Regions from separate parts of the Paenibacillus sp. JGP012 genome, predicted to be linked through region 2. Evidence: riboswitches for the same ligand, from Rfam matches in the RefSeq annotation. Region 2 holds a riboswitch; each other region holds the start of a gene.
What was found. A riboswitch is a leader RNA that binds a small molecule or an ion and turns the genes downstream of it on or off. The one in region 2 is predicted to bind thiamine pyrophosphate.
Positions count from the first base shown of each region.

Region 1: linked by a shared signal. The riboswitch ahead of thiC (phosphomethylpyrimidine synthase ThiC) and the one ahead of HNR77_RS12715 (thiamine phosphate synthase) in region 2 are both predicted to bind thiamine pyrophosphate.
Region 3: linked by a shared signal. The riboswitch ahead of thiM (hydroxyethylthiazole kinase) and the one ahead of HNR77_RS12715 (thiamine phosphate synthase) in region 2 are both predicted to bind thiamine pyrophosphate.

Region 1 is NZ_JACHKG010000026.1:20,438-23,649, forward strand. It holds gene thiC (phosphomethylpyrimidine synthase ThiC) at 95-1,918, opposite strand; TPP riboswitch at 2,370-2,483, opposite strand; gene HNR77_RS23330 (IclR family transcriptional regulator) at 2,709-3,212, opposite strand, start outside.
Region 2 is NZ_JACHKG010000008.1:133,387-136,598, reverse strand. It holds gene thiO (glycine oxidase ThiO) at 1-633, opposite strand, end outside; gene HNR77_RS12715 (thiamine phosphate synthase) at 661-1,389, opposite strand; TPP riboswitch at 1,618-1,727, opposite strand; gene HNR77_RS12710 (ABC-F family ATP-binding cassette domain-containing protein) at 1,773-3,212, opposite strand, start outside.
Region 3 is NZ_JACHKG010000018.1:122,230-125,441, forward strand. It holds gene HNR77_RS20240 (pectate lyase) at 1-233, opposite strand, end outside; gene HNR77_RS20245 (radical SAM/SPASM domain-containing protein) at 597-1,478, opposite strand; TPP riboswitch at 1,689-1,790, shown strand; gene thiM (hydroxyethylthiazole kinase) at 2,011-2,829, shown strand; gene thiD (bifunctional hydroxymethylpyrimidine kinase/phosphomethylpyrimidine kinase) at 2,826-3,212, shown strand, end outside.

The sequences.
Region 1 (3,212 bases), on a different contig from region 2:
CATCCACTTCTACTTCCACTTCTACTTCTACTTCTACTTCTACTTCTACGATACCACTATACTGTGATACTGCGATACCACGCTACCTTCTCACCTACGAACGCGTCCGGTACTCCTCGGCTTTCGCCTGCATACCAGCGGCTACAGCCTGCTCTTCGCTCAAGCCACGGTCTGCGGCAAAGGCACGGATGTCCTGCGTGATGCGCATGCTGCAGAACTTCGGCCCGCACATGGAGCAGAAATGTGCCTCCTTCGCCCCTTCTGCGGGCAGCGTCTCGTCGTGATAGGACAGTGCCCGTTCCGGGTCGAGTGACAGGTTAAACTGATCCCGCCAGCGGAACTCGAATCGTGCCTTCGACAGCGCATCATCCCGGCGCTGGGCACGCGGGTGGCCTTTGGCCAAGTCAGCAGCATGTGCGGCTATTTTATAAGCGATAACCCCTTCACGCACATCGTCCTTGTTGGGAAGCCCGAGGTGCTCCTTAGGTGTAACGTAGCAGAGCATGGATGTACCGAACCAGCCAATCATTGCCGCTCCGATGGCAGATGTAATGTGATCGTAGCCGGGCGCAATGTCGGTGGTCAGCGGGCCGAGGGTATAGAACGGTGCTTCCTGACAGATTTCCATCTGCAAATCGACGTTTTCCTTGATCTTGTGCATCGGCACATGCCCCGGCCCTTCAATCATCACCTGCACATCATGCTTCCATGCAATCTGCGTTAATTCACCGAGTGTCGCCAGCTCCGCCATCTGTGCCTCGTCATTGGCATCGTAGATGCTGCCTGGACGCAATCCATCCCCCAGAGAGAAGGCCACGTCATACCTTTTCATAATCTCGCAGATTTCCTCAAAATGGGTGTACAAAAAGTTCTCCTGATGATGTGCCAGACACCACGCCGCCATAATCGACCCGCCCCGTGACACGATGCCTGTCATCCGCTTCGCAGTCATCGGAATATAACGCAGTAGCACGCCAGCATGAATCGTAAAATAATCCACGCCCTGCTCCGCCTGCTCGATCAGTGTATCCCGGTACAGCTCCCATGTTAGAGCCTCAGCCTCTCCGTTCACCTTCTCCAGCGCCTGATAGAGCGGCACCGTACCAATCGGCACGGGAGAATTGCGGATAATCCATTCCCGGGTTGTATGAATGTCTTTGCCTGTGGAGAGGTCCATCACCGTATCCGAGCCCCAGCGTACTGCCCAGGTCATCTTCTCTACCTCCTCCTCGATGGAGGAAGATACAGCCGAGTTGCCGATATTGGCATTGATTTTAACGTGAAAATGACGACCAATCAGCATCGGCTCACTCTCCGGGTGATTGATGTTGGAGGGCAGAATTGCTCGCCCGCTTGCCAGCTCCTGCCGCACAAATTCAGGCTCTACGCCTTCACGAATCGCGGCATATTCCATCTCTGGCGTAATGATGCCCTGCCGCGCATAATGCATCTGTGTAACGCAGCGGCCAGCCTGAGCGCGCAGCGGCTGCCCCCGGTATCCGGGGTACTCCTCCGCCCCGGCTCTTCGTCCGCCAGGCTTCAAGCCGTTATCCTCGGGTTTCACCGCCCGGCCTTCATATGCTTCTACATCACCGCGCTCCATAATCCAGTGATTCCGGAGCGCTGGCAGCCCCTTCCGAATATCCATCTGGAATTCGGGATCGGTCATCGGGCCGCTCGTATCGTAGACACGCAGCGGCTCATTATGCTCCACCCCTTGGGGAGTATTCGTGTCATGAAGGGCAATTTCACGCTCCGGTACAGCAATGTCCGGCCGTGAGCCCTGAATGTATACTTTGCGGCTGCCAGGGAAGGGCTGAACCCCTTCCACCGCTGTGGTTTTCTTTTCCACGGGATGACCATCGCGCCCCAATTCCTCTGTTCCGATCTGCTCCCTCGTCTCATTACCTGTATTCATGTCCCCTGTCTCCTCCTCTGTGATTTTTGCTCCGTGTCGTTTGCACACGAATGTGTCAGCTTTGCATGGCTCACCCACCTGTCCAGAACATCCAGAGCACAGAAGCACAGCAGGAATGACCCTGCGCACACAGCCGCATTGATCCAGGAGACACCTTATTATGTACAGGCAGCGTCGAATTCGGGTTTGGCTTCACGATGAATTCAGGTGATTTCACCGCTTTTGTTGTTCGTTGCTTGCCGTATCGTCTAACCCCTGACCTGCACAATCTGCGATCAGATCAGGGTTATCAACGAAGGCAAACGCTCAACTTACGAAGCTCCACTTGCTGCTGTATATAAAAAAGCCGGTTCCGAGGGAACCGACTCATGTCCATCACCATACACGTAAACATAGGCATCTCGCTGCAAAAACAGCATCTGCGCCAGGTTAACGTCTATAGTGTTTGTGGTCAAAAGGCCGATTACTTCCCTACGCTGGTATGATCCAGATCAGGTGCAAAGGGTCCGGAATCTCGTGCGATCCCGTCTCAGTCCGGACAATTCGGACTCCCCCAGTAACGTAAACATATTGCGGCATACACGCCGCTGTTCAACTTAAACGATGATGCTCAAGCTAGCCCCGCTGGGCCGTCCATTACAGAGTAGCTTAATCTGGTTAGAAATACAACCTTTATATTCCAGAGAATTTGTTTGTTCCGATGGAACAGGAGCAAAAGCCCGTTAGCACAAACTCTATTGGAACAAAATATTGGAGCCAATTTCACTCCAACAAAAGTACGCCAACGAATTTACGACAGCATAAGTCCCATCTGCGCTGCCGCTTCCTTCAGCACGGGTGCATACTCATGCAGTGTCTCCTGTGAGAGCCGGCTGACCGGGCCAGACACAGAAAGCGCTGCCGCAATGCTGCCCCTGCGATCCATAATCGGTACGGACACCGCAGCCGCTCCAGGCTCACGCTCTTCGTAGCTCGTAGCATACCCGCTCTCCCGGATGTCTTCCATCTGCGAAAGATACACGGCCGGGTCGATAAATACGGGCCATTCCGGGCCGTTCATCAGCTCTTCGCGGTCCTCTTCCGTGGCAAATGCCATCAGCACTTTACTGGAAGCTCCTACGGAAAGCGGCAATCTGGCCCCTACAGGCGCAACCCGGCGAATGGCCTGATCACTCTGTACCGCCTGAATCCGAATCCGCTCGCTGCCGTCTCGAAGGTAGAGACTCACCGTTTCACCCAAACGATCCCGAAGCCTCTCCATCGCAGGCAGCAGCAGAATCGCAGGATCATCACT
Region 2 (3,212 bases):
GTGTGCTGACCTCACATAAGCTCTGGTCAACGACACGGGCAGAATTTCACTCTCCAATGATCGGTAATAAGCACCATACGTATCCCGATTAAGCCAGCCAGCTTCTCGCTGCACCGTATTTCTATCCCACCAAAGCTGTTCCGTCAGTGGAAAAGCCCTTCGATTTTCCTTATAACGACTTAGTTCACTGTATGATCTGAACGGTGTGATGAATCCGCTCTGCCTCAACCCAAGTTCCATGCCCGATAGAGTAGATAATTGATCCTTTTGACTGTGCAGCAATGCTCTGCTTTCAAGAGCAGCCTGAGCAATAACAGGATGAGTAAATTCCTCACTATCCGCAGCAAGCATTCCCGCTGCTGCACAGGAGCTTCCGCTGGCAATCTCGTTTTGCTCGATCAGAAGCACATCGTGTCCTCTTCGTGTCAATTCAAAGGCAACAGCGCAACCTATAACGCCTCCGCCAACAATAATGGTTTCTGCATGAAGCTTGCCTGATGATACATATTGCGGGATACTGGCAGTTTCATATGAAGTATCGGATTCAGAAGTTTCATCCGATCCATAGCATGCATTCCATCTGGATTGATCATCAGAACCTTGATCCGGTGAGACGGTTCCTCGCTTTTGCATGTGTTCATCTCCTTGATTTCGAAACATTCATATTACTCTTTCTGCAGCCTGTTTTATAAGACGGATCGCATGAGCCGGGTCCTCATGCTGAAATACACTCGAGATCACAGCAGCGCCACGGGCTCCCGCTAACCGCACCGCCTGAATGTTGGATGCCTGGATACCACCAATTGCAATGACAGGAATGTCAACGCCTGAGCATACTTCAGCCAGCGCCTCCAACCCCCTGGGCGTTAGATCAGGCTTGCTGCGGCTTGTATACACATGCCCGAAGAACAGGTAATCTGCACCGTAATCCGCTGCCACACGTGCCTCATGTATGGAGTGCACCGATACTCCCAAGCGCATCCGTTCCCCCTTATTCACAGCATTCATGCTCTCTTCCGCCTTCGTCAGCATCTTCTGGCTCCAGTGCGCCCCTCGGCAAAATTCGCTGGGCACAAACGGATTGGCCCCGTTGATGACAATACGTGAGGATGGAACTCCTGACTCTGTCATGTGCCTGGCCCAGATGAAATGCTGCTGCAGCGAGAGCTGTTTTTCCCGGATATGAATGTAATCCACCCAAGGCCATATCTGCTTGACAACATTCAGTACAGTGGTTCGCTCACCTTTATTGGTAGACACAATATGCATTTCAAAGGAAGAGTCATCTTGGCAACATGTCGGGCTGCATGTGTCTATTTGTTTTGGAGAGCGATCGATCAGCCGTTTATTCTTTTCATTTCTTTCTGCCGCAAGCCCTGTTGTGTTCACGTTGTCCTCCCTCTCATCCGTTCAGCATTAAGTACGGAAATGACATAACACAAAAAAGCCACTCCCGTAGGAGTGGCTGCGTATAAACAAAGGTTCAGGTTAAATAACGAGCGTGCAGCTAATACCTGTTAAACAGTTAAGTCCATAACCGTTCGGCGGTAACTCATGCCTGCATCACTGTATAGTAAGGTTCCTGTTCGTTCATAAAAGGATCACTTACTGTCATTATGCTGAAACGCGCCACTTCCCTACGCTGGTATGATCCAGATCAGGTGCAAAGGGTCCGGAATCGCATTCTTCCATCTCAGCCGCATCGTGCGGCCCCCCTAGTGTTCATATGAAGTTGAAGTTGTAGCCTATATTACCACAGTCGGATTTTTTTGTCATCGTGCTTTTTCAGACCATTCTTCCACATTCCACGTTTTGGTGACCCAGCCTTCGTAAAAATCTGGTTCGTGGGATACAAGCAAAACGGTTCCTTTGTATTCCTTCAATGCACGCTGAAGCTCGGCCTTCGCAGTAACATCCAGATGGTTCGTCGGCTCATCAAACAGCACCCAGTTGCTTTCACGCATCAGCAGCTTGCATAAACGGACTTTAGCCTGCTCCCCACCGCTCAGCATGTTCAAAGGACGTGTAATATGTTCATTTTTGAGACCGCACCGGGCCAGATGTCCCCGTACTTCATTTTGAGTCAGATGAGAAAACTCATTCCATACATCGTCAATCGGCGTGATATTTGCAGCACGTACTTCCTGCTCGAAGTATGCCGTCTCCAGGTAATCGCCGAGAAAGGTTTTACCGCTAATGGGCGGGATTTTACCCAGAATTGTCTTGAGCAGTGTTGATTTACCCACACCGTTACAGCCCACAATAGCAATCTTCTCTCCGCGTTCGATGGTCATCGTCATCTTTGGCAGGAGCGGATACGTATAACCAATTTCAAAATCAACACCTTCAAACACGGTTTTGCTGCTTGCACGGGCATCCTTGAATTTAAAAGTTGGTTTTGCCGCTTCGTCCGGACGATCAATCCGCTCAATTTTGCCAAGCTGCTTTTCCCGGCTTTTTGCGCGTCCCGAGGTGGATGCACGAGCTTTATTCCGCTGAATAAAGTCCTCCTGCTTTTTAATATATTCCTGCTGCTTTTCATAGGCGTCAATATGCTGCGCCTTCTGCATATCCGCCATCTCCAGAAACTTCTCATAATTGGCAGCATAGCGTGTGAGTTTGGCAAATTCCAGATGGTAAATCACATTCACAACTTCATTCATAAATTCTGTATCATGTGAGATCAACAGAAAGGCGTGCGGATAGTCTTTCAAATAACGCGTCAGCCATTCAATGTGCTCTACATCAAGATAGTTTGTCGGCTCATCCAGCAATAAGGCAGTTGGCTTCTCCAGCAGCAGTTTTGCAAGCAACACCTTAGTGCGCTGTCCACCGCTCAGGGCAGCAACGTCCCGATCAAGACCAATCGCATTTAACCCCAAACCGTTTGCCATCTCTTCCACTTTGACATCAATCAGATAAAAATCGCCCTGCTCCAGCTGCTCCTGAATTTCACCCATTTCCTCCAGCAGCTGCGCAAGTCTGTCCGGATCTGCATCGGCCATCTGATCGGTGATCTGCATCAGCTCCTTTTCCAGCTCAAGCAGTGGCAGAAAAGCATCCTTCAATACATCACGAATCGTTCTGCCAGGGGTCAGCTTTGTATGCTGATCCAGATATCCATAACGGACTTTAGGCGTCCATTCTACTTTACCACTGTCTTTCAGCAATTTACCCGTAAGGATATTCATAAGCGTTGATTTGCCTGCACC
Region 3 (3,212 bases), on a different contig from region 2:
TTCAACGTAGCTCCTGCCTCCAGCCGGAATACAGGCTTCTGATTTTCCGCTTGAGAACCGTCACCCAATGTAGAGGGATTGGCTACAAACGTTTTTCCCTGCCCATCATAAGTCGTGCCCTTCGGTACCACGATGGTTGAATTGACGACGGTCGGTGCAGCCGCTACAGGCATTACACCAAATACAGAAGCAACGAGACCGGCAGACAACAAGAGCGTCAACATTTTTTTCATCATCAACATCCTCCCTTGATTTGAGTGATTTGTTGAACAAGCCGCTGGCTTGTCTACAGGAACCTTTTTGAGGTACACGGCACACCCCTTGTTCGGAACCTGATTCAATCCTACAAAAAAAGGAAGATTACAGGAATAATCCCTGGATTAGATTTACCAATTTCAGCAGTAATACAGATATGGTCTCAGCTTTTTCCAATTCGCATTTAATTGGCATGTACCGATATTAACTAGCAGTATGCTGTTTTTACCCCTTTTTTCATGAGCGCAAAATAACAGAAAAGACCGTATTGGCTGATTACAGGCAATACGGTCTCATCTCTCAAATCGGTGAAAATCCGGAGGCCATGAGGTCATTCAGCCTCAAGCTCCCGCGCCAAACCGCTGACGATATCCACACTTGCGGCACAGTTCCTCTACAGCCTCCCATTTCGAAAAGCCGTATACCAGATTGTTAGCCCGCTCCCCATCAACGATCTCGGAGAAAGACTGCTCATGAATATTGCCAAGGTTAATGACACCTTCACCATCCAGGCAGCACGGAACGACCGTTCCATCCACCAGCACCGCAGCCTGACTGCGCAGCGCATGGCAGAAGCCTTTCCCGTCATCTTCCGGTGCATCCAGACTTGGCCATTGGAATTCGTGGTCCTGATTCAGATATACATTCGGTGCAATTTTGACACCGCTGCCCGGAACGACCTTTTCCTCAATACGGAAGTCCAGATTGAATTCACGCTCCAGTACTTCAAGTGTTTCCCGATTTCGATTCATCTGGGCATTCGTAAAGTTATCCTGTGTGAGATTCCACAGCCGGAACGAAATAATGACATTATGCTTCACAGCCTCACGAGCGAAAGTCAAAATATTGCGCAAATAACCATCACGATCCGTTGATCCCTCATGTCCGTCAAAGCTGTGCAGGGAGAAATTCATCTGTCTCAATGCAGGTTTGCCCAGCAGTTTATGCTGTGTCTTTGGCAGGAGTGTACCATTGGTTGTAATGTTAACCTTGAATCCCTTCGCATGAGCGGAATCCAGAAGCAGGTCGATTTTGGGATGCAGCAGAGGCTCCCCTTTGACATGCAGGTAAATATGTTTGGTGTGCGGTTTGATCTGATCCAATATATGATTAAACACTTCAGGGTCGATAAAGCCTTTGGCTCTTTTCGTTTGTGGACAAAAGCTGCATGCCAGATTACAGATGCTTGTGATCTCGATATATACTTTCTTGAACGTTTTCAACTCAGGGTCCCCATTCTGCCGGGAGGAAAGTAGAACAGTTCCTGCCCTCATTCGTTATGCGGCCATATGGGCCAATCCCCATTATATCGGGTTAACGAGCGAAGGTAAATCGGTAAACCGCAGCGTTGCCAAAACAAGCGTCAAGTCTCATGCCCTCTTTACATTCTGGACGCATGTGATATATGCTTGGATCATAACTGCATATTTTGCACATCACACTGGGGGAGCCTTACGGCTGAGACGAATATATCATTCGGACCCTTTGAACCTGATCTGGATCATACCAGCGGAGGGAAGTGGAGCGGCTCTTGTGGATAAAGGATTCTCCATTGATTTGGCAGAGTCCATGCTGGTAAAACCTCTATAGCTTCGCTCGTTTCCTCTGGAAATGAGTGGGGCTTTTTTTGTTTTCTCATCGCATGGGCATGGACGAGAATTCGTTAAAGGCCGTATTGCAGGTTCTTCGATGTAATGGTCTGTATGTAAATACCAGCTTGTCTCACCATGCAATTCATTTTAGATCAAGGAGGTAATGACGTTGTCTTATCTTGAGCGTGTGCGTGCACTTAATCCTTTGGTACACAATATTACGAATCTGGTGGTAGCCCCTTTCACTGCCAATGGTCTGCTTGCCCTTGGAGCCTCTCCGTTCATGGCCTATGCTCACGAAGAAGTTGCTGACGTTGCGCGTATCGCTGGCGCAGTTGTGCTCAATATCGGTACGTTAGATGAAAAGGTGGTTCAAGCCATTCGGCTGGCAGGACAGTCCGCTAATGCGCATCATGTACCCGTTGTGCTTGATCCATTCGGTGCCGGGGCAACTGCATATCGCACGGAGACGGTGCAGCAGCTTGTTCGTGACCTTCGGCTGACTGTATTGCGCGGGAACGTTGCCGAGGTTGCTCATGTCATTGGCGTACCCTGGAGTATTAAAGGTGTGGATGCCGGGGAAGGTGAAGAAGACCGCATCAGCATCGCGGAACGGGCTGCACAGCAGCTTGCATGTATTGTTGTTATTACGGGTCAGTACGATATCGTTACGGACGGGTATCAGACGTTTCTCATCAGCAACGGACATGTACTGCTTACGAAGGTCACCGGCGCGGGATGCCTTCTCAGCTCGGTCGTTGGTGCTTTTGCAGCAGTCGCCCGGCCGGGAGATGATTTACTGAACAGCATTGTCGAGGCTGTTGCTTATTACGGTGTTGCAGCCGAACAAGCTGCCGCCCTTACAGCTCAGCAGGGTCCAGGCAGCTTCCAGCTGGAGTTGTTAAACCAGCTTGCGAAGGTGACACCCGAGCTCGTATCAGAACATTCACTGATCCGTCAGATTCGCGGAGGTGCAAGATGAATATAGCCCAGGCTTTGACAATAGCAGGTGCCGATAATGGCGGTGGTGCAGGTATCCAGGCAGATCTCAAAACCTTTCAGGAGCTTGGAGTATACGGAATGACGGTGATCACAGCCATTGCGGCACAGAACACAACAGGTGTCCAAGGTGTATTCCCCATCAGTTACGCCGGCATTGCCCAGCAGCTTGATTCGACGGGAGCAGACTTTGAACCACATGCAGTCAAAACCGGCATGCTGTATAGTGCGGAGATTATTCGTCTCGTTGCAAGCAAATGGCGGCAATACGGCTGGTCCAATCTGGTCATTGATCCGGTAATGGTAGCCAAAGGCGGAGCACCGCTGCTCCAGCAGGAGGCCGTACAAGCTCTCATTGAGGAGCTT